Regions from separate parts of the Pseudomonas sp. X10 genome, predicted to be linked through region 1. Evidence: predicted binding sites of a transcription regulator. Region 1 holds the regulator's gene; each other region holds the start of a gene.
The links. Region 1 encodes FliA, which starts transcription of late flagellar genes. Its sites were predicted from a motif close to CTAAAGTTTNNNNNNNNNNNGCCGNTAA; they were not measured.
Positions count from the first base shown of each region.

Region 1 (9,757 bases):
GCGCGCAGCGGCGGCAGGTTTGGCGGCGGCGGCCGGGGATGGCTTCGGCACTGGCGCCGGGGTCGGCTTGCCCTGGGCCTGGGTTTCAGGCTTGGCAGCCACGGCGCTAGCGGTGGTTAGCGAGCCAGCCGTGGTTTCGGAGAACTTGCCCTTGCCGTGGATCTGGTCCAGCAGGGCTTCGAATTCATATTCGGTGATGTGGTCGTCAGCCGCTTCGGTCGTGCCCGTCTCGCTCACAGCAACACTGGCGGCAGTTGGCAAGGCGTCGGCGGCGAAGGTGCCCTTACCATGCAACTGGTCAAGCAGCGCCTCGAACTCGTCGTCAGTGATCTCATCGCTGGCAGGTGCTGCTGCCTCGGCGCCACTGTCGGCGACCTCCGGCGCGAACTGTCCCTTGCCGTGCAACTGGTCGAGCAACGCCTCGAACTCGGCGTCGGTGATCTCCTCACCGCCCGCCTCACCAACCGCTTCAGCCTGCGCCTGCTCGGCGGCCTCAGCCTCGGCCTTGACCGCATCGAGGGAGTCGAGCAGTTGTTCGAACTCGGTGTCGGTGATGTCCGCCGCAGCCGCTGGCGCTTCGGCCACCGGCTGCGGCGCAACCTCGGCTGGTGCGGCGGCAGGCTCGGCCAGGCGCGACAGGGCGGCCAACAACTCGGGCGTCGCCGGGGTAACCTCGTTGCGTTCGCGTACCTGGCCGAACATGCCGTTGACGGCGTCCAGCGCTTCGAGAACCACGTCCATCAATTCCGCATCAACGCGCCGCTCGCCCTTGCGCAGGACGTCGAACACGTTCTCGGCGATGTGGCAGCACTCCACCAGCTCATTGAGCTGAAGGAAGCCGGCGCCCCCTTTTACAGTGTGAAAACCGCGAAAGATCGCATTGAGCAGGTCGGCATCATCGGGCCGGCTTTCCAGCTCGACCAGTTGCTCGGACAGTTGCTCAAGAATTTCGCCGGCTTCTACCAGGAAATCCTGCAGGATTTCTTCATCGGCGCCGAAGCTCATTAAACGTGCTCCCTAAAAACCCAGGCTGGACAGCAGATCATCGACATCGTCCTGACCGGACACGACGTCTTCACGCTTATCGGCATGAATCTGCGGACCTTCACCCCGAGTCGGATATTTTTCTTGATCTTTTTCAGCTCGCAGTTGCTGGTGGTCATGTTCGATACCGGCAAAACGGTCGACCTGGCTGGCCATCAGCACCAGCTTGAGCAGATTGCTTTCCACTTCGGTGACCAGGTGGGTCACGCGCTTGATCACCTGGCCGGTCAGGTCCTGATAGTCCTGGGCAAGCAGGATATCGTTGAGGTGGCCAGCGACCTTGCGGCTCCCCTCTTCACTGCGCGTCAGGAAACTGTCGACGCGCTTGGCCAGCTCGCGAAACTCCGAGGCCGCCACTTCGCGGCGCATGAAGCGCTGCCAGTCGACACTCAGGGCCTTGGCCTCCGCCGCCAGGTCATTGAGCACCGGCGTGCTTTCCTCGACCAGGTCCATGGTGCGGTTGGCCGCGCCTTCGGTCAGCGTGACCACATAGGACAGGCGCTCGGTGGCATCGGTGATCTGCGACACTTCCTCGGCCTGCGGCATGCGCGGGTCGATCTGAAAGCTGACGATGGCGCTGTGCAGCTCACGGGTGAGCTTGCCGACTTCGTGGTACAGGCCGCGGTCGCGGGTCTGGTTCAACTGATGGATCAGCTGCACCGCCTCGCCGAACCGTCCCCGCTCGAGGCTCTCGACCAGTTCCTGGGCGTGTTTCTTCAGGGTCGCTTCGAACTCCCCCAAAGACGAATGTATTGGCTCCATGGCGCCCCCTTGACGGACTCAGCCGTTGACGCGTTCGAAGATCTTCTCGATCTTTTCTTTGAGCACCTGAGCGGTGAAAGGCTTGACCACGTAGCCATTGACCCCTGCCTGGGCCGCTTCGATGATCTGGTCGCGCTTGGCTTCGGCGGTGACCATCAGTACTGGCAGGTGCTTGAGGCGCTCATCGGCGCGCACCTTGCGCAGCAAGTCGATACCGGACATGCCCGGCATGTTCCAGTCGGTCACCAGGAAATCGAAATGGCCGCTTTCGAGCATCGGCAGCGCGGTGGTGCCGTCATCAGCCTCCTGGGTATTGGTGAAGCCCAGGTCGCGCAGCAGGTTCTTGATGATCCGCCGCATCGTCGAGAAGTCATCAACGATGAGGATTTTCATGTCTTTGTTCAATTAGATAGACCTCCAAGCAGTCTTAAACACGCTCAGCGCTGAGCGTGCACTTCAATCAATTCGGCACTACGTAGGCAACGACTGCAATGAGCCTTGGGTCAGCGCGCCCGCCATTCCCCCAGGCGGCTGCGCAACCGCGCCGCACACTGGCTGTGCAGCTGGCTGACACGCGACTCGCTGACCCCCAGGACCTCACCGATTTCCTTGAGGTTCAGCTCTTCGTCGTAGTACAGCGCCAGGACCAGACGCTCGCGTTCCGGCAGGTTGGCGATCGCATCAGCCAGGGCGGCTTGGAAGCGTTCGTCCTCCAGGTCGCGCGACGGCTCGGGCTGGGCACTGGCGCCATCCTCGTGCAGGCCTTCGTGCTCGCCGTCCTGCAACAGGTCGTCGAAACTGAACAAACGGCTGCCCAAGGTATCGTTCAAGATCCCGTAGTAATCATCGAGACTCAATTGGAGTTCGGCAGCAACCTCGTGATCTTTAGCGTCACGGCCGGTTTTTGCTTCAACTGCACGGATCGCGTCGCTGACCATGCGGGTATTGCGGTGTACCGAACGCGGCGCCCAATCACCCTTGCGCACCTCATCGAGCATGGCGCCACGGATGCGGATGCCGGCATAGGTCTCGAAACTGGCGCCTTTGCTGGCATCGTACTTGTTGGCGACTTCCAGCAGGCCGATCATGCCGGCCTGGATCAGGTCTTCGACCTGCACGCTGGCTGGCAGGCGTGCCAACAGGTGATAGGCGATGCGCTTGACCAGCGGGGCGTAACGCTCGACCAGGTCGTACTGCGCGTCACGCGAGGCCTTGCTGTACATCTGGAAACCGCTTGCATTCATAGGACGGGACCCGCGCTAGTGGGCTGCACCAGGCGCTCGACGAAGAACTCCAGGTGCCCACGCGGGTTGGCAGGCAACGGCCAGCTATCGACCTTCTGGGCGATGGCCTTGAAGGCCAGCGCGCACTTGGAACGAGGGAAGGCTTCGTAGACGGCACGCTGCTTCTGCACGGCCTTGCGAACACATTCGTCGTAGGGCACGGCGCCGACGTATTGTAGGGCGACGTCGAGGAAGCGGTCCGTGACCTTGGTCAACTTGGCGAACAGATTGCGCCCTTCCTGCGGGCTCTGGGCCATGTTCGCCAGGACGCGAAAACGGTTCATGCCGTAATCACGGTTGAGCAGTTTGATCAGCGCGTAGGCGTCAGTGATCGACGTAGGCTCGTCGCACACCACCAGCAGCACTTCCTGGGCGGCGCGGACAAAGCTGACCACCGAGTCACCGATACCTGCAGCGGTGTCGATGACCAGCACGTCGAGGTTGTCACCGATCTCGCTGAAGGCCTGGATCAGGCCAGCATGCTGGGCCGGCGCCAAGTGCACCATGCTCTGGGTACCGGAGGCGGCCGGCACGACGCGCACCCCACCTGGGCCCTGCAGCAGCACATCGCGCAGCTCGCAGCGCCCTTCGATGACGTCGGCCAGGGTGTGCTTGGGCGTCAGCCCGAGCAACACGTCGACGTTGGCCAGGCCAAGATCGGCGTCCAGCAGCATGACGCGGCGGCCAAGGTCAGCCAGCGCCAATGACAGATTCACTGAAACGTTAGTCTTGCCGACGCCACCTTTGCCACCGGTTACGGCGATCACCTGTACGGGATGCATGCTACCCATATTTGTTCTTTACCTTGTCTTGCTTAGACCCAGGCCACATTGAGGGGCTGTGCTGTCAACGCCGGAGCCAAACCGGGCAACCCCTTCATGCAGATATTTTGCAACAGTATCATCCTCAACCCACGCGTTTGCCCGGATTGTGGTAGAGATCAGCGAACATATCGGCCATCGCCTCTTCGCTGGGCTCGTCCTGCAACTGAACACTGACCGCACGACTGACCAATTGGTGCCGCCGCGGCAGGTGCAAATCATCAGGAATGCGGGGCCCATCGGTCAGATAGGCCACCGGCAACTCATGACTGATGGCCAGGCTCAGCACTTCGCCGAGGCAGGCCGTTTCATCGAGCTTGGTCAGGATGCAACCGGCCAGGCCACAGCGTTTGTAGCTATGGTAGGCGGCGGTCAGCACCTGCTTCTGGCTGGTGGTTGCCAGCACCAGGTAGTTCTTGGCGGCAATGCCGCGTCCGGCAAGGGTTTCCAATTGCATGCGCAGGGCCGGATCGCTGGCCTGCAGGCCAGCGGTGTCGATCAGGATCACCCGCTTGCGCAGCAACGGCTCCAGCGCCTGGGCCAGGGACTGGCCGGGGTCGACATGGGTCACCGAGACATTGAGGATCCTGCCCAGGGTCCTCAACTGCTCCTGGGCGCCGATACGGAAGCTGTCCATGCTCACCAGCGCGAGGTTCTGCGCGCCGTACTTGAGCACATAGCGAGCGGCCAGCTTGGCCAGGGTGGTGGTCTTGCCCATACCGGCAGGGCCAACCATGGCGATGACCCCGCCCTCCTCGATCGGCTCGACTTGCGGCACGTCGATCATCCGCGCCAGGTGCGCCAAGAGCATGCGCCAGGCCTGGCGCGGTTCTTCGATCCTCGCGGTCAGGTCAAGCAGCTCCCGCGACAGCGGGCCAGACAGGCCGATGCGTTGCAAGCGTCGCCAGAGGTTGGCCTGCTGCGGCTTGTTGCCTTGCAGCTGGCTCCAAGCCAGGGAGCCGAGCTGCACTTCCAACAGTTCGCGCAGGCCCGAGAGCTCCGAACGCATGGCGTCGAACAGGCGCGGGTCGACCGCTGCGGGTGCTGGCCGGGCCGGGGCAGCCGGCTCATCGGCGTGCGGCTCGACCAGCGGCTCAGAGGCGGTCAGCGGCAACCCGGCAAACAGCTGCCGGTTGCCTTCGTCACTTTCGTTGCGGCTGCTCAACTCGGCCTGGGCGGTGGCGATGCGCGACTGGGTCTTGCGCAACTCGTCTTCCAGTTCGACGTTGGGCACCCGTGGCGACAAGGCGGACAGCTTGTAGTCCAGCGCAGCCGTCAGCTCGACACCGCCGGCGATCCGCCGGTTGCCAATGATCGCGGCATCGGAGCCGAGCTCATCACGGACCAGCTTCATGGCCTGACGCATATCGGCGGCGAAAAAACGCTTAACTTGCATATCCCACTACCTCAGCCGTTGGGGCCCACGGTGGCAACGATAGTCACTTGCTTGTTGTCCGGTATTTCCTGGTACGCCAAAACATGCAAGTTCGGCACCGCCAGACGGCCGAAACGCGACAGCATCGCGCGGATCGGCCCTGCGACCAGAAGGATCGCCGGCTGCGCCTGCATCTCCTGGCGTTGAGCCGCTTCGATCAATGAACGCTGCAGCTTCTCGGCCATGCTCGGCTCAAGAAGCACACCGTCTTCTTGGCCTTGCCCAGCCCTTTGCAGACTATTGAGCAAAATCTGTTCCAACCTTGGCTCGAGGGTAATGACAGGCAGCTCGGACTCAACGCCGACAATGCTTTGCACGATAGCTCGACACAATCCAACACGCACTGCCGCAACCAATGCGGCGGTATCTTGACTCTTGCCCGCGTTGTTGGCGATCGCCTCGGCGATACTGCGGATGTCGCGTACTGGCACTTGCTCGGCAAGCAATGCCTGCAGCACCTTGAGCAGGCCCGACAAGGAAATGACACCCGGCACCAACTCCTCGGCCAGCTTCGGAGAGGCCTTGGCCAGCACCTGCAACAGTTGCTGGACTTCCTCGTGGCCGATCAGCTCATGGCAGTGCTTGTAGAGGATCTGGTTCAGGTGGGTGGCGACCACGGTACTGGCATCCACCACCGTGTAGCCCAGCGACTGCGCCTGACTGCGCTGGCCGACGTCGATCCACACCGCTTCCAGGCCAAACGCCGGGTCGCGCGCGGCGATACCGTTGAGCGTGCCGAACACCTGACCCGGGTTGATCGCCAGTTCGCGGTCCGGATAGATTTCCGCCTCGGCCAGGATCACCCCCATCAGCGTCAAGCGATAAGCGCTGGGTGCCAGGTCGAGGTTGTCGCGGATGTGCACGGTGGGCATGAGGAAGCCCAGGTCCTGGGAGAGCTTCTTGCGCACCCCCTTGATCCGCGCCAGCAACTGCCCGCCCTGGTTGCGGTCGACCAGCGGAATCAGACGGTAGCCGACCTCCAGGCCGATCATGTCGATCGGCGTCACATCGTCCCAGCCCAGCTCCTTGGTCTCCAGGGCACGTTGGGGCGATGGCAGCAGGTCTTGCTCGCGCTGCGCCTCCTCCTGTGCCTTGACCTTGACCTGTTGCTGCTTGCGCCAGACCAGGTAAGCACCGCCAGCGGCGATCAGGCCAAGGCTGAGAAAGGCGATATGCGGCATGCCCGGCACCAGGCCGATGACCACCATCAAACCTGCGGACACCGCCAGCGCCTTGGGCGAATCGAACATCTGCCGATTGATCTGCTTGCCCATGTCCTCGGAGCCCGAGGCCCGGGTGACCATGATCGCCGCAGCGGTGGACAGCAGCAGCGAGGGCAACTGCGCCACCAAACCGTCACCGATGGTCAGCAAGGCGTAGACCTTGCCCGCTTCGCTGAACGGCATGCCATGTTGCAGCATGCCGATCAGCATGCCGCCGATCAGGTTGATGAAGAGGATCAGCAGGCCAGCGATGGCATCACCGCGAACGAACTTGCTGGCACCGTCCATCGAACCGTAGAACTCGGCCTCCTGGGCCACCTCGGCGCGACGCGACTTAGCCTGGGCCTGATCGATCAGGCCGGCGTTGAGGTCGGCGTCGATGGCCATCTGCTTGCCGGGCATGGCGTCGAGAGTGAAGCGCGCACTCACCTCGGAGATCCGGCCAGCGCCCTTGGTGACCACGACGAAGTTGATGATCATCAGGATGGAGAAAACCACCGCACCGACGACGTAGTTGCCGCCGATCACCACCTCACCGAAGGCCTGGATCACCTTGCCCGCCGCCTGGTGGCCCTCATGGCCGTGGAGCATCACCACCCGCGTCGACGCCACGTTCAGCGCAAGACGCAACAAGGTCGCCACCAGCAGGATGGTCGGGAACGCGGCAAAGTCCAACGGACGCAGGGCGTACACGCAAACCAGCAGGACCACGATCGACAGCGCGATGTTGAAGGTGAAGAACACATCGAGCAGGAACGGCGGCACCGGCAACATCATCATTGCCAACATCACCAGCAACAACAGCGGCACGCCGAGATTGCCCCGCCCCAGACCTGCCAGGTTGGTTCGGGCGCTGTTGATTAACTGAGTGCGATCCACCGCGAGTCCTCTTGAAGCAAAACTTTGACGCCTGGGTGGCGCCTGGCGCTGGCTCTGCAAGAAGCTTTCCAACTTTTACAAGCGGCAAGTAGAAGCGGATCGCGCACCAATGTCAGTCTGCGTTGCCGGTACCGATGCATCGCGGGCAAGCCCGCTCCTACAAGTCCAGCGTGGGCGCTTGCTCTGTGTGGCTGTCAGGTATCGCGGCGCAGGTCCGGGGGGATCGGCAGGTCGTCCTTGAGCGGCTCCGGCGCTTTGCCCTTACCGGCCCGGTGCTGGCGGATCTGGAACACGTAGGCCAACACCTGCGCCACCGCCAGGTACAGCCCAGCCGGAATCTCCTGCTCGAGCTCGGTGGAGTAGTAGATCGCCCGCGCCAGGGCTGGCGACTCAAGGATCTGCACCTTGTGCTCGACCCCGATCTCGCGAATCTTCAAGGCAATGAAATCGGTGCCCTTGGCCAACAGCAAGGGCGCCGCCCCGCCCTTCTCCGGGTCGTACTTGAGCGCCACGGCATAGTGGGTCGGGTTGGTGATGATCACGTCGGCTTCAGGGACCGCCGCCATCATCCGCCGCTGCGAGATTTCGCGCTGCAACTGGCGGATACGCTGCTTGACCTCAGGCTTGCCTTCGATGTCCTTGTATTCGTCGCGCACTTCCTGCTTGGTCATCTTCAGCTTCTTGTGCGCCTGCCAGAGCTGGAACGGTACGTCCACCGCCGCGATCAGCAGCAACCCGGCGGCCATCCACAATGCGCTCCAGCCAACCAACTGGACGCTATGGATGATCGCCTGTTCCAACGGCTCGTTGGCGATCGCCAGTAACGCGTCGCGGTCGGACGAAAGCACCACCAAGGCCACCAGCAGGATGACGAAGAACTTGGCCAGGGCCTTGAGCAATTCGGTCAGGGCATGCAGAGAGAACATGCGCTTGATCCCGGACAACGGGTTCAGGCGGCTGAACTTCGGTTGCAGCAGGCTGCCGGAAAACAGGAAGCCGCCAAGGGCGACCGGCCCGATGATCGAGGCCAGCAACAGCACCACCAGCACCGGCTGGGTCGCCCACAGCGCCATCTTGCCCGAGGCGAGCAGGAACATGCCCATGGAGCGCTCGTCGATCAGCACTTCGCGCGACAGGCTGAAGTTGATGCGCATCAACTCCATCAAGGTCTCGGCCAGCGCGCCGCCGAATGCCAGCAGCCCGCCGGCGCCAGCCAGGGTCACCGCCACGGTGTTGAGCTCCTTGGAACGGGCGATCTCCCCCTTCTCGCGCGCATCCTTCTTGCGCTTGTCGGTGGGTTCTTCTGTCTTGTCCTGACCGCTTTCGCTCTCTGCCATGCTCAGGACGCCCGCGCCAGTTCACGCAGCCATTGCAGCGCCTGGCTGGCCAATGCCTGGTAGTGGGGAAGGATATCGGCCAGCACCACCCAAAAGATGCCCATGCCGAGCACCAGGGTCAGCGGAAAGCCGATGGAAAAGATGTTCAGTTGCGGCGCGGCGCGGGTCATCACGCCGAAGGCGATGTTGACCACCAGCAATGCCGTGATCGCCGGCAACACCAGCAGCAACGCGGCGCCCATCACCCAGCCCAGGCGCCCGGCCAACTCCCAGAAGTGATTGACCATCAGCCCACCCCCGACTGGCAAGGTGGTGAAGCTTTCGATCAGCACTTCGAACACCACCAGATGGCCATTCATCGTCAGGAACAGCAAGCTCACCAACATGGTCATGAACTGGCTGACCACCGCCACGTTGACGCCGTTGGCCGGATCGACCATCGAGGCGAAGCCCATACCCATCTGGATGGCGATGATCTGCCCGGCCACCACGAAGGCCTGGAACAGCATCTGCAACGAGAAACCGAACAAGGCGCCGATGATGATCTGCTCGGCGCACAACAGCAGCCCGCTCAGCCCCAGGGGATTGACCTCGGGCAATGGCGGCAGCCCGGGGACGATCACAACGGTGATCGCCACCGCCAGGTACAGGCGGATACGCGCAGGCAGCATCTTGGTGCCGATGATCGGCATGGTCATCAGTACCGCCGTCACCCGGAACAGCGGCAGGATGAAGGTGGCGACCCAGGTGCCGATCTGCGTGTCGGTCAACTCGAGCATGGCCGACTCAACCGATCAACTGCGGAATGCTGGTGTATAGGCCGATGAAATACTCCATGAACTTCTGCACCAGCCAGGGCCCCGCCAGGATCAGGGTCACCAGCATCATCAGCAAGCGCGGCAGAAAGCTCAAGGTCTGCTCGTTGATCTGGGTGGCGGCCTGGAACATCGCCACCACCAGGCCGACCAACAGG
Region 1 is NZ_CM142677.1:3,956,914-3,966,670, forward strand. It holds gene ACYU03_RS17900 (chemotaxis protein CheA) at 1-1,005, opposite strand, end outside; gene ACYU03_RS17905 (protein phosphatase CheZ) at 1,018-1,806, opposite strand; gene ACYU03_RS17910 (chemotaxis response regulator CheY) at 1,825-2,199, opposite strand; gene fliA (RNA polymerase sigma factor FliA) at 2,310-3,050, opposite strand; gene fleN (flagellar synthesis regulator FleN) at 3,047-3,880, opposite strand; gene flhF (flagellar biosynthesis protein FlhF) at 3,996-5,306, opposite strand; gene flhA (flagellar biosynthesis protein FlhA) at 5,318-7,447, opposite strand; gene flhB (flagellar biosynthesis protein FlhB) at 7,642-8,784, opposite strand; gene fliR (flagellar biosynthetic protein FliR) at 8,787-9,563, opposite strand; gene fliQ (flagellar biosynthesis protein FliQ) at 9,571-9,757, opposite strand, start outside.

Region 2 (9,757 bases), 840 kb from region 1:
CCACGGCCCCTGGTTCGAACGGAATACTCTGCACCACTTCCAGGTCATACCCTGTCAGCCCCGCGTACTTGAGCGGTGGCCCCAGGTGCCGCAGCTTGCCCACGCCCAGGTCCTGGAGGATCTGCGCCCCGGTTCCCACTTCCGAATACACCTTCGACTGCCCGCGCTGGTAAGGGCGCACCGGTTGGGTCAGGTGCGGTACGCGTTCGAGCAAGGCCTGGGAGGACTCATGGTTGGCCAGCACCACGACCACCCCCGAGCCTTCGCTGGCGACTTTCTGCAACGCCGCCCACAAGGTCCAATTGGCCGGCCCGGCGTATTCGGCACCGACCAGGTCGCGCAGCGGGTCGATCACATGCACGCGCACCAGGGTCGGTTCGTCGCGGCGGATATCGCCCATCACCATGGCCATGTGCACGCCGCCTTCGATCCGGTCTTCATAGGTCACCAGGCGGAAAGTGCCGTGCACCGTCGGCAGCTCGCGTTCGCCGATGCGCTTGACGGTCTGTTCGGTGCTCAGGCGGTAGTGGATCAGGTCGGCGATGGTGCCGATCTTGATGCCATGGCGGACGGCGAAGGCTTCCAGGTCAGGGCGGCGGGCCATGGTGCCGTCGTCATTGAGCACCTCGACGATCACGGATGCCGGGCTGTAGCCAGCCAGGCGCGCCAGGTCGCAGCCGGCTTCGGTATGGCCGGCGCGGGTCAGCACGCCGCCTTCACGGGCGCGCAGGGGGAAGATGTGGCCTGGCTGCACCAGGTCTTCGGCACGGGCGCCTGGAGCGACGGCGGCGGCGATGGTGCAGGCGCGGTCGGCGGCCGAGATGCCGGTGGTCACGCCGTGGGCGGCCTCGATGGACACGGTGAAGGCTGTGCTGAAGGCGCTGCCGTTGGCCGGCACCATCTGCTCCAGGCCCAAGCGTTGGCAGTGATCGTCGGTCAGGGTCAGGCAGATCAGGCCGCGCGCGTGGCAGGCCATGAAGCTGATGGCCTTGGCGTCACAGCGCTCGGCGGCGATCAGCAGGTCGCCTTCGTTCTCACGGTCCTCGTCGTCCACCAGCAAGACCATCTTGCCCTGACGGTAGTCCTCGAGGATTTCTTCGATGCTGTTGAAAGCCATGCTGCATGCTCGCTGTGGTGGTGAGTGTTTTATGGTATACCATAATACATATCAACCTGGCATAGGAGAGACGCCGATGAAGGCCTACTGGATTGCCCATGTGGATGTCACTGACCCCGAGCAGTACCCGCACTATACCCAGCGCGCGCCGGCGGCCTTCGCTGCATTCGGCGGCAAGCTCTTGGCCCGGGGCGGGCGCAGCGAGGCGATGGAAGGACGGCCCACGCCCCAGCGCAGCGTGGTGATCGAATTCGAGTCCTATGAACAGGCCGTTGCCTGCTACCACTCGGAGCAATACCAGGAAGCTTGCCGTTTCCGCCAGGGGGCGGCCAGGGCCGAGGTGATCATTGTCGAGGGCTGCCAGCCCTGAAGACAGCTGACACCGGCCCTGGGCTGCGCGCTCGATACGCTCTGGAGCGCATCTGGTGATTGCCTTTGTGCAGCACAACGCTCAGCATCGGAGCCCATGGAATCCGATGTTCGTTTTCGAGAAGAGACAATGAGTTCAAAGGCTGTGCCCGACACCCGGCGTATCCAAAACTACACGACCATCGCCGACTGCATCGCGACCTTGCTGTTCCCCCATGCCGAGGTCGTGCTGCACGACCTGCGCAGCCAGTCGGTGGCTTACATCGCCAACAACATCTCCAAACGCCGGATCGGTGACGACTCCGCGCTGGAGGACCTGCCTGCCGAGCTCGGCACCGAGCTGAGCCTGGGGCCCTACGAGAAGTTCAACTGGGATGGCCAGAAGATCCGTTCGATCAGCAGCGTGCTGCTTGACGAGCAGGGTGAGGCGGACATGATGCTGTGCATCAACCTGAACGTATCAGTGCTGGAGCAGGCCAAGGACGCCTTGCTGCAGTTCTTCCAGGCCAGCCGCTTGATCCCGCAGCCGCAGGCGCTGTTTCGCGACGACTGGCAGGAGCGTATCAACACCTTCCTGCACGACTGGCTACGCAGCCGCAACCTCGGCCTGCAAGCGCTGGACCGCGAGCAGAAGCGGGCGCTGGTCGAGGCGCTGTACCACGAAGGCGCCTTCGAGGGACGCAGCGCTTTCGACTATGTGGCCAGCGTGCTGTCGATGGGGCGGGCGACGGTGTACAAATACGTGAAGGCGCTCAAGCAGCCCTAGCGCAAAGCCATCCTCACAGACTGGCCTCGACCTTGGCGGCGACCTCGATCGGCAGCCACGCCTTCCATACCGCCGGGTTGTCACGCAGGAAGGCAAGCGCCGCATCCCGGGGCGTCTGGCGCGACTCGCTCATACGTGCCAGGGCCTGGTTGAGGCGATCTATGGGTAGGTCGACCTTGCTGAAGAACTCGACCAGCTCCGGGTATTGCTGGTGAAAAGGGGCTGAGACGCCGATGGACAGCTTGGCCGGCAGCGAGCTGCTGCCACGCGGATTCGGGTTGTTGGCATCGGTCAGGGTGGCCCAGGCTTCGGCGTCGAACGGTGGCTCTTCCAGGCGCACCAGGTCGTGGCGCCCCATCAATGGGGTGGGGTTCCAGTAATAGAACAAGACGGGTTGGCCACGGCGGATCGCCGAATTGATCTCGGCATCCAGGGCTGCGCCTGTGCCGCTGCGGAAGTTCACATACAACTGGTCCAGGCCATAAGCCTTGAGCTTCTGGCTGTTGACCGTCTCCGAGGTCCAGCCGCTAGGGCTGTTGAGGAAGCGGCCCTTGCCTGGCGACTCGGGGTCGCTGAACACCTGGGGGTAGCGCTTGAGGTCATCGACGCGGCGCAGGTCCGGGGCCAGTGGCTCGAGGTTGCGTTTGGGGTCGCCCTTGATCACATAGGCTGGAACCCACCAGCCTTCCTCTGCGTTCTTCACCGTATCGCCAAGGCTGAACACCTGGCCAGCCTGCTCGGCCTTGACCCATGCCGGGCTGCGACCAGCCCATTCCTCGGCGATCACCTGCAGGTCATTGCGGGCCAGGGCCACCTCCATACTGACCGTGCTGCCGGGAAGGGTGTCGGTGGGGTATCCGTAGCCCTGCTCGACGATCAGGCGCAGGACTTCGGTGGTCAGGGCGCCGCTTTCCCAGCCGATGGCGCCAAACTGGATCGGTGTGCGTTGCTCGGCGGCGGCGCTGTCGGTACTGGCCAGGCCCAGGGCCAGCACCAGGCCGGCCAGGAGCTTTGGAATTCTTTTCATCGGGGGCCTCGTCGGGGTTGCCGGTCCGTGAGACAGGCAAGTGTAGACGAGGGGAAGGGGCGGCTTGCCCCTCCATGGCTTCACACCCTGAACTGATCCATCAAGCCTTGCTGTTGGTTGGCCAGGCTGTTCAGCGACTGGCTGACCCGCGCCGACTCATTGGCCTGGCCGGACAGCGACTCGGTGACGTCGCGGATGGTGGCGACGTTGCTGTTGATCTCTTCGGCCACGGCGCTTTGCTCTTCGGCGGCACTGGCGATCTGCAGGTTCATGTCGGTGATGACGGTCACCGCTTGGCCGATCTTCTGCAGGGCGGTGGCGGCTTGTTCGACCTGTTCGACGCTGCCCTGGGCCTGGCGGTGGCTGCTGTCCATGGCATCGACCACCTCGCGGGTGCCGGCCTGCAGCTCTTCGATGACCTGGCGGGTCTCTTCTACGGACTCCTGGGTGCGCCGGGCCAGGTTGCGCACCTCGTCGGCGACCACGGCGAAGCCACGGCCGGCTTCTCCGGCCCGGGCCGCTTCGATGGCGGCGTTCAAGGCCAGCAGGTTGGTCTGTTCGGCGATGGAGCGGATCACCTCGAGTACGGAGCCGATCTTCTCGCTGTTGTGTGCCAGGCCTTCGACCTGGGTCATGGCGCTGTTCATGTCGGCGGCCAGGGTATCGATGCCCTGGGTGGTGCGGTCGATCACCGACAGGCCTTCGCGGGTGGCCTGGTCGGCATCACGGGCAGCCTGGGCAGCCTGGGCCGCGCTGCGGGCCACGTCCTGGGCGGTGGCGCTCATTTCATGGGAGGCGGTGGCTACCTGGTCGACCTGGCGGTACTGCTGCTCCATGCCGGCGCTGGTCTGGCTGGCGATGGCCGAGGACTGGTCGGCGGTATCCCGTGCGGCCTGGACCGAGCGCTTGACCTCGGCGATGGTCGGCTGCAGCTTGTCCAGGAAGCGGTTGAACCAGCCGGCCAATTCGCCCAACTCGTCGTGCTTGTCGTAGTTCAGGCGGCGGGTCAGGTCGCCTTCGCCGCTGGCGATGTCCTTGAGCATGGTCGCCACGCTCAGGATCGGCCGGGTGACCGAGCGAGCCATCAGCCAGACCAGGAGCAAGCCGATCAGTGCTGCCAGCAGCCCCAGGCCGAGTTCGATCAAGGTGCCGCTGCTGTTGAGCCGTTCGAGTTCGTGCTTCAGGGTTTCGGCCGGGCCGGTGAGGGCGTCTTCCGGTACATCGAGCAACACGCCCCAAGGCTTGACGCCGGGGATAGGGGCGAAGGAGGCCTGCACCTTCAAGCGCTGCTCATGACGCAGGATGTGCATGGGCTTGCTGTCGGCCAGCAGGCGCACCAGCTCGGCGCCCTGGGCCGGGTCGACCTGTTCGAGGCGCTGGGCCAGCTTACTGGCGTCGGCACTGTAGCCGGCCAGCAAGCCGACCGGGCTGAGGATGGTGACGCGGGTCTGGCCGTCATAAAGGTTGCGGCTGGCGTCCTGGCTGAGGGCCTGCAGGCTATTGAGGTTGATGTCGACCGACAGCGTGGCGATCACCTTGTCGGCCACCATCAGCGGGAACACGATGCTGGTCATCAGCACCTGCTGGCCGTCGATCTCGTAGAAGTAGGGTTCGATCAGGCAGACCTTGCCCGTGGTGCGCGGGCACACCGACCAGGTATTGGCCGGCTCGCCGCTGGGGCCGACGGCCGTGTTGGCCATGTCATGCTCGGGCAGCGCCATGGAGATCAGTTGGCCGGCCTTGGGCTGCGACCAATAGAGGGCAAAGCGGCCGGTTTCGTTGCTGCCCAGCTCGGCCTGGTCGGTGAACAGGGCATCCTTGTTGTCCAAGGCATTGGGCTCGAACACCAGCGACAGGCCAAGCAGTTCCGGGTTGGCCTGCAGGGCCGAGCGCACCTGGCGGGTCAGATCCTCACGCAGGTCGAAGGCATCGAGGAAGCGCTTTTCCGCCTGCTCACGGAGGAACAGCACCTGGCGGGCGAAGCCGGCACCGTACTGGTAGGCATCCATGAACTGGCGACGGATGGTCAGGGCCTGGACTTCGCCTTGCGACTCGATGCGTGCCTGGGCCGCTTCGGTCAACATCTGCGAACTGCTGGCTTTCACCAGCTCGGAACTGTGCTCCATACGGTAGAGCGAAAGGCCTATGAGCAAGGTGACGATGCTGGCCAGGCAGAGGCCCGCAAGCAGGGTGATCTTCCACTGGATGGAAAGCTGTCTGAGCGGCATGGGCGAATCTCTTGAGGCGAAAAGGCTGGGGTGATGACTGTATCGGCTGGTGGGTGGGGTTCTTTATTCGAGCGTTCGATTTAAGGAGGATGGCGTGGGGGCTGCCAGGTGCATGTCTTGGGTTCTTTCGGCGCCCTCAAGATCCCGCGCCGCCCGCGCGGCGCATCGCTGTGCATGTCGAGAGTTTTGTAGCGCCCTCAAGATCCCGCGCCGCCCACGCGGCGCATCGCTGTGCATGTCGAGAGTTTTGTGGTGCCCTCAAGATCCCGCGCCGCCCACGCGGCGCATCGCGACACAAGGCCGCTCCCACATTGATTGCAACGTGCCATGGCCTGATGGACCGAAGTTTTAGTCTTTGTTTGTATGACAGAGGTATCGAGGTGGGCGCAACTAGCCCCTACATAGTCTTTCGCCTAGCACCAAGACTACTGTGGGAGCGGCCTTGTGTCGCGATGCGCCGCGCGGGCGGCGCGGGGTCTAGAAGGCACCGAAGAAGCGCCGGCATGCACAGCGATGCGCTGCAGGATCTCAAGAGCACCAAATAACCCAAGACCTACCCCCCGATAGCCCCACGCCCATTTTCAACGCCCGTGGCTTTGACAAGCGTCCGGGTCTGCTTCAGAGTGTGCGCCCTCCATAAAAACATCCCCTCGTTCGGCCACTGCCCACGGGCAGACTGTCGCCGAAACGCTCGCTTTTCGTCTGGCTCCAAGAGGTAAACCATGAATGCAGTGATTGCCGCGGTCGGCATCATGCTGATATTGAGTCTGTCCCGCGTGCATGTGGTCATCGCCCTGATCATCGGCGCCCTGAGCGGTGGCCTGGTCGGCGGGCTGGGTATCGAAGGCACGCTCAAGGCCTTCAACGGCGGCCTGGGCGGTGGCGCCACCGTGGCCTTGTCCTATGCCTTGCTCGGGGCTTTTGCCGTGGCCATCGCCAAGTCCGGCCTGGCCCATGCCCTGGCCGACCGCGCGCTGGCGATGATCGATCGCCAGGGCCACGCCAACGGCGGCAAGGTCAAGTGGCTGCTGATCGGCCTGATGCTGGTGGTGGCGGTGTCGTCGCAGAACATCCTGCCGATCCACATCGCCTTCATTCCGCTGCTGGTACCGCCGCTGTTGTACGTGCTGACCCGCCTGCAGATCGACCGGCGCCTGGTGGCCTGCGTGATCACCTTTGGCCTGATCACGCCCTACATGTTCCTGCCGGTGGGGTTCGGCAACATCTTCCTCAATGAGATCCTGCTGGCCAACGTCGCCCGTGCCGGTGTCGATATCAGTGGGGTCAACGTCACCCATGCGATGGCCATTCCGGCGGCGGGCATGCTGGCCGGCCTGCTGCTGGCGGTGTTCGTCAGCTATCGCAAGAAGCGCGTGTACGACCTGGAGCGGATCGAGCAGGTCGAGCAGGTGTCGGTGAGCTACAACCCACTGACCTTGCTGGTCGCTGGTGTGGCCATCGCTGCGGCTTTCATCATCCAACTGTGGCTGGACTCGATGATCATCGGCGCCATGGTGGGGTTCCTGATCTTCTCGCTGTCGGGCATCGTGCGCTGGAAGGACACCGATGATCTGTTCACCGAGGGCATGAAGATGATGGCCATGATCGGCTTCATCATGATTGCCGCCTCGGGCTTCGCGGAGGTGATGAAGGCCACCGGTGAGGTCAAGACCCTGGTGGAAACCTCGGCACAGTGGATCGACCACAGCAAGGGCATCGGCGCCTTGCTCATGCTGCTGGTGGGCTTGCTGGTGACCATGGGCATCGGCTCCTCGTTCTCGACGGTACCGATCCTGGCGGCGATCTTCGTGCCGCTGTGCGTGCAGCTGGGGTTCGATCCGCTGGCCACGGTGTGCATCGTCGGCACCGCCGGCGCCCTGGGCGATGCTGGTTCGCCAGCCTCGGACTCGACCCTGGGCCCGACCTCGGGCCTGAACGTCGATGGCCAGCACCACCATATCTGGGACACCGTGGTGCCGACCTTCATCCACTACAACCTGCCGCTGCTGGCCTTTGGCTGGCTGGCCGCGATGATGCTCTGAACAAGGCTGGGAAGGGGGCGGGGCCGGCGGTGGTTTCAGCCTCTGGCCGGCGGCGAGATGCGGTTGAGGACGGTGCTGCCGTCCTTGTTGCGGGTCAGGTACACCGGCAGCACCTTGGGCAAGGTGCTGACCAGATGGTCGACCTCGCCCGTGTTGTAGATGCCGCTGATGCGGATGTTGCCGGCGCTGGCATCTGCCAGCAACAGCGGCTTGTCCAGGTAGCGGTTGATCAACGGCAGGGCCTGATCCAGGCTCAGGTTGTCGAGGATCAGCTTGCCGCTGCGCCAGGCCAGGCTGTTGGAGTAGTCCTCGCTCTGGGCCAGGTGCGGCTCGTAGTCACCGAGGCGGTAGCTGGCCTGCATGCCCGGGCCGAGGCGGTAACCGCCATCGCTGCCGTTGCTGCTGACCAGCACCGAGCCTTCTACCAGGGTCACTTCGACCTGGTCCTCATACTTCCATACGTTGAACTGGGTACCGGTCACCCGGGTCTGGCCCTTGCCCGCGCGGACGATGAACGGGTGCTGGCTGTCATGCACGACCTTGAAGAAGGCCTCGCCCTTGAGCAGGGTGACCCGGCGCTCATCCTTGTAGTTGGTGAAGCGCAGTTCGGTGCCCAGGTTCAGCTCGACCTCGCTGCCATCGCTCAATTGCACCTGGCGCAACTGGTCGCTGCTTTCGAAATGCTGGTAGTGATTGGGCAGCCAGCCTTGTTCCCAGCCGACCCAGCCCGCCAGGGGCAGAGCTAGCAGGGCAATGGCTGCTGCCGAGGCGAACGGGCGCCAGTGCCTGGCGGCAGGCGACCTGCGCGCAGCCGGGTTGAGTTCGACCACGGGAGCGCTGTGGGGCAGAAGGTCGGCGGTCTGCCAGATCTCCAGCATCGCCAGGTATTCCTCTTCATGCCGTGGGTCGGCCGCCAACCACTGGCTGAAGGCTTGCCGTTCGGCCTGCGTGCAGTCATCGGCATGCAGGCGCATGCACCACTGCGCCGCGGCATCGGTGATGGCATCGTCTTCGCTGGGGGTGAGGCGGTCTTGGTTCATTGAGGCTCCCGGTTTTGCCCATTCTACCCTTGCCAGAGGGTTGGCGAGAACCGAGATAATGGCGAATAACTATCAGTTGTGGGATTTTTCGTCGGGAAGCCCCCCGTTTGCACCTTTATGGGCGCCGTTCCACGCCAATGCGTGGAACGGCGCCCTCGGTGTCAGAACTGCTCCGCCGCGAGGCCATACAGGCTCTCGCTGCCCGCCTGGATGCTGGCCTGTAGGGTCAGCACACGTGGCAACAGCCGTTGGAAGTAGAACGCAGCGCTGGCCAGCTTGGCGCTGTAGAACGCCGGTTCCTCGGCCTGGCGGTTTTGGGCGAGCGCCGCCATGCGCGCCCACATGTAGGCATAGGCGACATAGCCGAACAGGTGCAAGTACTCCACCGCCGAGGCGCTGACCAGGTTGGCATCGATACCAGCCTGGCCGCGCAGCCATTCGGTGGTGCTTTCCAGTTGTGCGAGGGCCTGGAGCAAGGGTTCGCGGTACAGCGGCGCGCTGGCGCAGAAGGCACGGATTTCGGCGGCGAAGCCGGCCAGCGCCTGGCCGCCGTCGGCCAACACCTTGCGGCCCAGCAGGTCCAAGGCCTGGATGCCGTTGGTGCCTTCGTAGATCTGGGCGATGCGCACGTCCCGCACCCGTTGCTCCTGGCCCCACTCGCGGATATAGCCGTGGCCGCCGAACACCTGCTGACCAAGCACGCAACTCTCCAGGCCGTTGTCGGTAAAGAAAGCTTTGGCCACCGGCGTCAGCAGGGCTACCAGGCGTTGCGCCTGTTCGCGCTCTTGAGGCTGCTCGGCGTAGCGGGCGATATCCAGTTGCTGACCCACATAGGTGGCGAAGGCACGCCCGCCTTCGGTCAGGGCGCGCATGGTCATGAGCATCCGCCGCACATCGCCATGGACGATGATCGGATCAGCTACCCGCTGCGGCGCCTGAGGACCGGCGGCGGCCCGGCTCTGCAGGCGTTCGTTGGCATAGCGCGCGGCGCTCTGGTAGGAAGCCTCGGCGCAGCCGATGCCCTGGATGCCGATGGACAGGCGCTCGTAGTTCATCATGGTGAACATCGCCGCCAGGCCTTTGTTCGGCTCACCGACCAGGTAACCGACCGCGCCATCGAAGTTCATCACACAGGTGGCCGAAGCCTTGATGCCCATCTTGTGTTCGA
Region 2 is NZ_CM142677.1:3,113,480-3,123,236, reverse strand. It holds gene ribBA (bifunctional 3,4-dihydroxy-2-butanone-4-phosphate synthase/GTP cyclohydrolase II) at 1-1,117, opposite strand, end outside; gene ACYU03_RS14195 (DUF1330 domain-containing protein) at 1,194-1,487, shown strand; gene ACYU03_RS14190 (helix-turn-helix transcriptional regulator) at 1,617-2,252, shown strand; gene ACYU03_RS14185 (ABC transporter substrate-binding protein) at 2,266-3,279, opposite strand; gene ACYU03_RS14180 (methyl-accepting chemotaxis protein) at 3,360-5,507, opposite strand; gene ACYU03_RS14175 (Na+/H+ antiporter family protein) at 6,230-7,549, shown strand; gene ACYU03_RS14170 (FecR family protein) at 7,585-8,589, opposite strand; gene ACYU03_RS14165 (acyl-CoA dehydrogenase C-terminal domain-containing protein) at 8,751-9,757, opposite strand, start outside.
Region 2: ACYU03_RS14180 (methyl-accepting chemotaxis protein) is a predicted target of FliA. The motif match lies at 5,547-5,574, and genes of this name have one in related genera.

Region 3 (9,757 bases), 240 kb from region 1:
TCGTCTCGGCAGGCGGCAGCGCGATCCTGCTCTCGGCGCTGGTCTCGATGTTCATTTTGCGTATCGACTGGAAGACCGGGATCTCGACCTTCAAGGAAACCCTGGTCGATCTGAAATGGCCCATCCTATCCATTGGCATGGTGCTGGCCTTCGCGTTCGTCACCAACTATTCGGGCATGTCCACCACCCTTGCCCTGGTGCTGGCCGGCACCGGTTCGGCGTTTCCGTTCTTCTCGCCGTTCCTGGGCTGGCTGGGCGTGTTCCTGACCGGTTCAGACACCTCCTCCAATGCCCTGTTCGGCTCCTTGCAAGCCACCACCGCGCATCAGATCGGCGTCGATGACACCCTGCTGGTGGCAGCCAACACCAGCGGCGGCGTGACCGGCAAGATGATCTCGCCGCAGTCCATCGCCGTGGCTTGCGCGGCCACAGGTATCGTCGGCAAGGAGTCCGACCTGTTCCGTTTCACCCTCAAGCACAGCCTGATTTTCGCCGCCATCATCGGGCTTATCACGCTGTCGCAAGCTTACGTCTTCACTGGGATGCTGGTGCATTGAGGCCAGCCTGGGCGCTGGATATCCGGCGCCCATTCCTGGCTGAACGCAACGATTGGAGAAACCATGGCCACCCATTTCAAACATACCGTTATAGGTGAACGCGTGCTTGAGACCTGGTCCGGGTCGAGGTGACGCGTGGATTACTTCGCGGCCTTGACCGCTTTTGTCGAAGCAGCGCAAGACAACAACTTTTCACGTGCGGCCGAGCGTCTCGGCATCAAGGCTTCGACGGTTTCAAGGTACGTGAAAAGCCTTGAGCAAGAGTTGGGTATCGCTTTATTCAACAGGTCCACTCGCATGCTCCACCTGACAGAAGGCGGCGAGACATTCCTCCTGCATGCGCACCGGGTGCTGGAGGCGTTGGAAAATGCCAAGGCGGCGACCTCGGCTTTGAACCAGCATCCTCGTGGCGTGTTGAAACTCAACATACCGCCTGCGTTTGCGCGTCACCACATTCTGCCGGCATTGAACACGTTTCTTGGACGCTTTCCCGAGGTGAGAGTGGAGCTGGTTCTGGATGACTCCCAGGCTAACTTGATCCATTCCGGCATTGACCTTGCGATTCGTATCGGAGCCCTCGCCGACTCCACCTTAATGGCGCGCAAGATCGCTGAGGAAAAGCTGCTGCTCGTCGTCAGTCCCGCCTTTGCGGCTGCCCATGCGCAGCCTGCGAGTCCTGCCGACCTTGAACACCTTCCTTCGGGCTCAAGTATCGACTCATGGGCTGAGCTGGTATTCGTGTCGCCGACGCAGGGTTCATTCCAGCCGATATTGGCCGATTGCATCCGGATCAACGACCTGGACGCACAACTCATCGCCGCCAGACAAGGGCTGGGGGTTGCCATACTGCCGGACTGGCTGGTGGCCAAGAGTATCGAGGCGAATGAATTGCTGGTCTGGTTACCAGAATGGGATATTCGATCCGTGGAGCGGAAATCGGCTGTCTGGTTTGTCTATCCGCCTAAGCGGATTGTCTCTTCAAAGGTGCGCTGCTTTATCGACTTCATGGTTGAACGTATTGGTACCACGCCCTATTGGCAGTGTTAGAACGCCTCCCACATCCCTGTAAGCGGGCGGCGTGGCGGCTGGTTTCAACTGAATCGAATGTCCAAGGAGCGCAAGTGGGTTTGCAAGCCGGCATCCTGGATGGGGATCAGGAAGGCATCTTTGCCCGACTCGTTGAAATGCGCGTGCCAGTGACCAGGAGGGGTCACGAATGCCAAGCCGGGGGTCCAATCCACGCGCACGGGGTTGCGGATCTGGCCATCGGCACCCAGTTCGGTGCCCACCAGTGAGTAGCAGCCTGGCGGGCAGTCGATGATGAAGTCCAACGCAATGGACTGATGCCGGTGTGGTTTCTGGACCGAGCCGGCAGGCAGGATTCCGTACATTGCCCAGAGCACGTGGGTCACTGTTCTGGTTTGGGGGAAGTTGCGGTTGCCCAGCAAGATACTGATGCGGCTGCGATCCCGTGCCCGCGGGTCTTCGGCAGCCTCGCGCAGCTTTGCGTTTGCTGTCTGTGCAGGGTACAGCGTTGGTGCGAAGCGATCGATGCTGCGGGTGACGCCCAGGTAGCGCAGCAGTGGCTCATCATGAACGTAGTACAGGCGAGCATCCCGAGTCGCGCTGAGCCGGGCCGGTAGCAGGCCGGGTAGGGCGATGAAGCACCCTTTCGACCATTCGAGCGTATGTTCGCCTTGGGCCACCTTGCCAGTGCCTTCGATCACATAGAACACCTGTGAAGTCGCGTTGGGGTGGAGGGTCAGACTGTCATCAGCGGTGAGGCGGATGAAGTTCGCGCATAGTCCAGGACCCGTTGCCGGCCCTTCGCAACCCAAGGTGTCGCTCAGGTCCAGCGGGACCACCCGCGACGGACCTGTGTCATAAAGCGATGCCGGGAAGCTGTGGTAGGGAACCCGGGCAATCAGATTGGCACTGATTGGGTTGGCCGCCTTGCTGTATTCGAAGTACTCGGCCTCCCGTTCGTGGGCCGGTACGCTGTGAACTGGGTTGGGTTTGAACTCGCTATTCATGGTTGTCACCTCAATCTCTGGCGGGGAAGGGCATGAGTCCGTCGCGGCGGGTGAGGAAACTATAAGTACGCTGGTCAGGCAGATTAATCCCCCAAGCAGCACAGCAGTTGTGCACAACGGGGCTGTTGACTGGAGCTACCAGCCCGTTCAGGGCCATGGCGGCCTGCGCTGTTTATGGCCGGCAAACGCTGCTGGAAAAGAGTTAAAAAAACACCAAATCAGTGACAAGAATCGTTTTTTCAGTTTGATAAAACCCAATTGTTACTTTCTCTTTTTTATCTCTTTCCAGGTCTTGGTAGCCTTTTGTTACAGTTGCTTTCCGGCCTTTCTTAAAGGATTGGATCCGCTTGTCGAGAAACAATAAAGCGTGCACCAGTTTATAAGGAAGGGAGAGGGCGATGAATTTAAGGAATTTGAAGATCGGCAGACGGGCAGCCCTGTTTTTCTCATTGATCGCGGTCCTGGTTCTGGCGATGGGCCTGACATCGCTATTCCAGGCAAAGCAGATGGATGCCGCGACGGACGAGATCCGCACAGACTGGTTGCCAGCAGTGCTTGCAATAGGGGAGGTTGGGAACAATCTGGGGCGCGCCAGAGGCCTGACCTTGCGCGCCGTGATGTTGGAAGACACCGCTGAGCGGGAAAGAACCATCGCCAGAATAAAAGATATAAGTGAAGACATTTCCCAACATATAAATGCTTATGACGCCACGATAGAAACGGCTGAAGACCGTAAGCTTTTCGAAGACTTCATGTCCGCTTATTCAAATTATTACGGTACGCAAGAGAAAGTGTTGGCTGCCGTCGCTGCTGGGCAGCGGGATGAGGAGTTCAGGCTGGCCAATGGACCACTTTCCGAGTACTCGGATAGCATGATGGCGGCATTGAGCAAGCTGATCCAGTTCAATGCCGATAACGCTACCGGGGCTGCCGTGCTCAGCAGCAAGGCCTTTAATACTGCCTTCTTCATGATTGTCGTGGCGTTGTTGGCAATCCTGCTGTTCATGGTCGTGATGGCAATCATCCTGACGCGCAGTATTGTCGGGCCATTGGCCGATGCGGTGGTGGTTGCCAATAGAGTCGCCAGCGGCGACCTGACCCAGGACGTGCGCGTCATAGGCCGTGACGAACCTGCGCTGTTGATGACGGCACTGCAAAAAATGCAGGAAAGCCTGCGGGTAACGATCCGGCAGATTGCAGGTTCGTCCGATCAATTGGCGTCGGCCTCCGAAGAGTTGCACGCGGTGACGGAAGACACCAACCGAGGCCTCAACCAACAGAGCGTCGAAATCGACCAGGCGGCGACGGCGGTCAACCAGATGACCGCGGCGGTCGAAGAAGTTGCAAGCAACGCAGTGAACACCGCCGATGCCTCCAAGGAGGCGGACCAGAGCACTCAACAGGGGCGGGCGAAGGTCAACCAGGCGCTGGAGTCCATCCAACTGCTGGTCCAGGAGGTGTCGACGACTTCCCAGGAAGTCAGGCAGCTTGCCGGGAACATCAATGAGATCAGCCAGGTCCTGGATGTTATCCACTCCATTGCCGACCAGACCAACCTGCTAGCGCTCAACGCGGCCATCGAAGCGGCTCGCGCAGGCGAGGCCGGGCGCGGGTTCGCCGTGGTGGCCGACGAAGTACGCGCGCTGGCCTACCGCACCCAGCAATCGACGACAGAAATCGAAAAGATGATCGCCAGTATCCAGTCGGGCACGGACCGCGCGGTTGGCGCGATGCACGACAGCCAAGGGCGGGCCAACAGCACGCTGGATGTCGCGCGGGCAGCCGATGAGGCGCTTGAAATCATTACCGAGTCGATCACCTCGATCAACCAGAAGAACCTGGTCATTGCCAGTGCTTCGGAAGAACAGGCCCAGGTCGCCCGCGAGGTGGACCGTAACCTGGTCAACATCCGTGATCTGTCCATGCAGACCGCTGCCGGCGCCAACCAGACCAGCGCCGCCAGCCAGGAGCTGTCGCGCCTGGCGGTGGAGCTCAACGGTATGGTGTCCAAGTTCAGGGTCTAGTGGTCTGAATAACCAAGCAGGCCGGCCAGGTGGGTCTGTCGCCTGGGGAGGGCTGTCTCTCAGGGCTGCGGGATGAGCAACGCCTTGGCTTCGGCGAAGCACTGCTCGGCGATCGCCGAGCGTGGTTCGCTGCGGCGCAGCAGCAGGCCGATGGGGCTGTGGACGCTGGCATCGGTGATGGGCAGGATGCGCAGGTGCTGGCTCAGGTCTTCCAGGCCGCAGCCCAGGGGCATCACGGCGCAGCAGACGCCGGCGTTGATGGCTTGGATCAGCTGGAAAGTGGAGTCGCTCTCCAGCACCGCGTTCGGGTCCAGGCCGCGGCTGCGCAGGCTCAGATCGAGCGACTGGCGGTAGTGCATGCCTTTGCTCAGCAGGCCCAGGGGCAGCTCGCCCAGGGCTTCCCAGTGCAGTTCCGGTTGCTCGAACTGGAAGTGCCGGGTGTCGTGCAGCAGGCCCATGGTGGTGGTGCCCAGTTCGATGACGTCGAAGAAGCTGGCGTTGACCTGGTCCAGGTAACAGATGCCCAGGTCGAGCTGGTTGCGACTGAGGCCGTCGATGATCTGTTCGGAGCTCAGGGACGATAGCTGGAAGTGCAGTTCAGGGTACTTCTCGCGCAGGGGCATGAGCAGGTGCATCGGGTTGAAACTCGACAGCGGCACGGTGCCCAGGCGCAGGCTGCCAACGATCTGGCCACGGCAACTGGCGGCTTCGGCTTGCAGGCCATCGTGGGCCGCGAGCAGGGTACGGGCCCAGGCCAGGATGCGCTCGCCGGCCTCGGTGAAGCCTTCGAAGCGCTGGCCTCGCTTGACCAGGACCAGTTGCAGTTCGTCTTCGAGATTGCGCAGGCGCATGGACAAGGTCGGCTGGGTGATGTGGCACAGCGCCGCGGCCTGGCCGAAGTGCCGGGTCTGGTCCAGGGCGATGAGGAACTTGAGCTGCTTGATGTCCATGGGGCGCGGCCTTGGGCGGTATCAGGGAAAGAATGTCCTGAGACCTTACCCAAGTCTGGGCCGGCTATCCAATCTTTAGTCATGAGCCTGTGGCCGATCCGTGTGAGCGTGGCACCGATAGAGCCGGCTGATGGGGCGTTCCAGCATATCGATTGGACGTTGGCCGGCGTTCTCACTAGTGTCCTGTCTTTGAAACAAGCGGTTCACTTTTGACGGTGTCTGTTGTCGCCAAGCCGTGTTGCGACTCCTCGCCTTGCCTGACTACAACAGCCACTCGTCAAAAGAGAACGTATTTCGGAGACAGGACACTAGCGTTGCGTAAATGACTTTGCCAGGAGGAGCCCAAGGTGAGCGTTAAACCGGATGCGGTGTTCGTGCCGCTCAACATCGCCGTGCTGACGGTCAGCGATACCCGTACGTTCGACAACGACAGCTCCGGCGAGCTGTTGGCTTCGCGGGCGGTGGAGATCGGCCATCGGCTGGTCGACCGTGTCCTGCTCAAGGACGACCTCTACAAGATCCGCGCCCAGGTCGCTACCTGGATCGCCGATGACCAGGTGCAGGTGGTGCTGATCACTGGTGGCACTGGCTTTACGGCGCGCGACAGCACCCCGGAAGCGGTCATCTGCCTGCTGGACAAGCAGGTCGATGGTTTTGGCGAGCTGTTCCGGGCGCTGTCGATCCTCGACATCGGCACCTCCACCGTGCAGAGCCGCGCTCTGGCTGGCCTGGCCAATGGCACCCTGGTGTGCTGTCTGCCGGGCTCGACCGGCGCTTGCCGCACGGCCTGGGAAGGGATCCTGGTCGAGCAGCTCGATGCCCGGCACCGCCCGTGCAACTTCGTGCCGCATCTCAAGCCTATAGGGTTGTGCGAGTCGCGGGGGTAGCGGTAAGCCGCGATAGCGGCGCTGCCGGGGCGTGAGGTGTCGCAGCGCAAGGTTTACGCTGGCTCCTACCGCGATAGCGTCGGCTGCAAGATTCGATTAGGCCTGACTTGCCGCTTCAGCTCAGTACATGGTCCACCGGCATCAACACCGGCGGCAGTTCGCTGTGGCCCAGGGCGGCCAGCACATCCCGCTCGACGATGCGCACCATGGCGTCGGTGGGCAGGTCGTTTTCGTCACGCCCGAACGGGTCTTCCAGCTCATTGCCGATCGCGTCGAGGCCGAAGAAGGTATAGCTGACGATGGTGGTGAACAGCGGTGCCAGCCAGCCCAGCGGTACGGCCAGGGCGAAGGGCAACAGCAGGCAGAAGATGTAGATGGTGCGGTGCAGCAGTAGGGTGTAGGGGAAGGGCAGTGGGGTGCTCTTGATCCGTTCGCAGGTGGCCTGGACTTCCGACAGGCCGGTCAGGCGCTGCTCCAGGGTGGTGTAACGCCAGTCGCTGATCTGCTGCTCTTGCGCCAGTCGTGAGCAGTGTGCGCCGATCTCGCGCAGGATGCCGTCGCAGAGATCGTGAGAGTTGACAGGCGCGCTGTCGCTCAGCCACGGGCGGGCGGCGCGCAATTGATCCTCGTTGCGCAAATGGGCGTTGAGCGCGTGGGCGAAGCCGCACAGGTTGCGCAGCAGCTCGGCCCTGAGCCGCTCGTCAGTGATGATCACGCTCTGGCGGATGAACGAGCGCATTTCGATGATCAGCTTGCCCCAGGCCTTGCGCCCCTCCCACCAGCGGTCGTAGCAGGCATTGTTGCGAAAGCTCATGAAGATCGACAGCGACAAGCCGAGCAGTGTGAAGGGAGTGGCGCTGACCGGGTAGAAGAATGCCGGGTAACGATGCTCGATCAGGACGATCAGGGCTGCGAGCAGGGTGACCATCAGGCAGCGCAGGGCGATGCGCTTGACGATGGAGCCTTTGAGAGTGAACAGCACGCGCAGTACATCGGGGCGGGAGTGGACGATCATGGGGTTCCGGGTTCCGTGCGGCTCAACCGCCGGTCATGTTCATGAAGCGCAGGATCTGTACCTCGCCACCGACTTCGAAGTGATGGCGGTAGGGCTTGAGCTGCATGGCGTCGCGGATGGCTGTGTCCAGTCGCGCGGTATCGCCGGGGTGGGCGCGCAGCACTTGCTTGAGGTCCATGGAGTGTTCGTTGCCCAGGCACAGTAGCAGGCGGCCTTCGACGGTCAAGCGCACGCGGTTGCAGGTCGCGCAGAAGTTGTGGCTGTGCGGTGAGATGAAACCGATGCGGGTCTGCGGGGCATCGGCCAGGCGCCAGTAGCGTGCCGGGCCTTGGGAGGACTCGGCCGAGTCGATCAGGGTGAAGTGCTCGGCGATCCGCGTCCGTACCTCATCGCTGGAGTAATAGGATTCGCCACGTTCGTGTTCGCTGATGACGCCCAGGGGCATTTCCTCGATGAAGGAAATGTCGAGTTCGCGGTCAATGGCGAAGCGGACCAGGTCGATGATCTCGTCGTCGTTGCGTCCCTTGAGCACCACGCAGTTGAGCTTGGTCCGGCGAAAACCGGCCCGGCGCGCGGCGTCGATGCCAGCGATCACCTGGGCCAGGTCGCCAGTGCGGGTCAGGGCCTTGAAGCGTTGTGGATCGAGGCTGTCCAGGCTGATGTTCAGGCGTGATACGCCGGCCTCGAACAGTGGTTGTGCCAGGCGCCCGAGCTGCGAGCCGTTGCTGGTCAGGCACAGTTCGCGTAGCCCGGGCAGGGCGGCGATGCGTGCACACAGCTCGACGATGCCTTTGCGCACCAGTGGTTCGCCACCGGTAAGGCGGATCTTGCGGGTGCCCAGGGCGACGAAGCGTTCGGCCACCTGGTACAGCTCTTCGAGGGTGAGGATGCGTTGGCGCGGCAGGAACTGCATGTCTTCGGCCATGCAATAAACGCAGCGAAAGTCGCAGCGGTCGGTCACCGACATCCGCAGATAGTCGATTTTCCGGTTGAAGCCGTCGATCAGTGCCCGGGTGTTTTCTTCCACGTCTGCCCTATCTCTAGCGCGCTGCTTTCATCCTGTGCCGCATGCGCTTGCCTTATTTGCGGGACAGGGAATAAATGCTGAATGTGAAGTTCAAACTATAGCGTGCTGGAAGTCCCGTCAAATTACTTTCCCCTACCATTCGATCAGTGCTGTCTATCACTGCTGAGGGTCAGGAAATACGCGGGGTTCAGCTCATCATCGAGGGGGTTTATCAAGGTTTAATTTATTTCGATTGGACGCTCTGCCTGTGCCTCCTTAGGCTGGAAAAAACATCGCTGAACAACTCATCGATGAAGTTTCATTGCCTGCGTGAGGATTGTCTGTATGAGTCAAGACGAACATATCCGGAACTACAACGGCCCGGCGGCAGGCTGGGGCGCCTTGAAGAGCGTGACCAAGAGCTGGCTGGGCAGCGACAACGCCTTCAAGAACCTGCGGGCAATGCTCAAGACCAACCAGAACGGCGGCTTCGACTGTCCCGGCTGCGCCTGGGGCGAGTCGCCGGAAAACGACATGGTCAAGTTCTGCGAGAACGGCGCCAAGGCCGTCAACTGGGAAGCTACCGGGCGTTCGGTAGATCCGGCGTTTTTCGCCCGCTACAGCGTCAGTGCCTTGGCTGACCAGACGGACTACTGGCTTGAATACCAGGGCCGCCTGACGCACCCCATGCGCTACGACGCCGCCACCGACCACTACGTGGAAACCACCTGGGACGATGCCTTCGCTCTGGTTGCCCAGCACCTGCAAGCGCTGGAGTCGCCGGACCAGGCCGAGTTCTACACCTCGGGCCGGGCCAGCAACGAGGCGGCGTTCCTCTATCAGCTGTTCGTCCGCGCCTACGGCACCAACAATTTCCCCGACTGCTCGAACATGTGCCACGAAGCCAGCGGCGTCGGCATGGGCGAGGCTCTTGGTGTGGGCAAGGGCACCGTGGTGTTCCATGACCTGGAGAAGGCAGACGCCATCTTCGTCATCGGCCAGAACCCCGGCACCAACCACCCGCGCATGCTCGAACCCTTGCGTGAGGCGGTCAAGCGCGGTGCCCAGGTGGTGTGCTTCAACCCGCTCAAGGAGCGTGGCCTGGAGCGCTTCCAGCACCCGCAGCATCCGTTCGAGATGCTCAGCAACGGCTCCGAACCCACCAACACCGCCTACTTCCGTCCAGCCCTGGGCGGTGACATGGCGGTGATGCGCGGCATTGCCAAGTTCCTTCTGAAGTGGGAGCGCGAGGCCCAGGCCAACGGCGAGCCGCCTGTCTTCGACC
Region 3 is NZ_CM142677.1:4,196,530-4,206,286, reverse strand. It holds gene ACYU03_RS19115 (lactate permease LctP family transporter) at 1-557, shown strand, start outside; gene ACYU03_RS19110 (LysR family transcriptional regulator) at 693-1,604, shown strand; gene ACYU03_RS19105 (cupin) at 1,649-2,590, opposite strand; gene ACYU03_RS19100 (methyl-accepting chemotaxis protein) at 2,989-4,614, shown strand; gene ACYU03_RS19095 (LysR family transcriptional regulator) at 4,674-5,564, opposite strand; gene moaB (molybdenum cofactor biosynthesis protein B) at 5,912-6,451, shown strand; gene ACYU03_RS19085 (bestrophin family protein) at 6,567-7,466, opposite strand; gene moaA (GTP 3',8-cyclase MoaA) at 7,489-8,493, opposite strand; gene ACYU03_RS19075 (FdhF/YdeP family oxidoreductase) at 8,818-9,757, shown strand, end outside.
Region 3: ACYU03_RS19100 (methyl-accepting chemotaxis protein) is a predicted target of FliA. The motif match lies at 2,920-2,947, and genes of this name have one in related genera.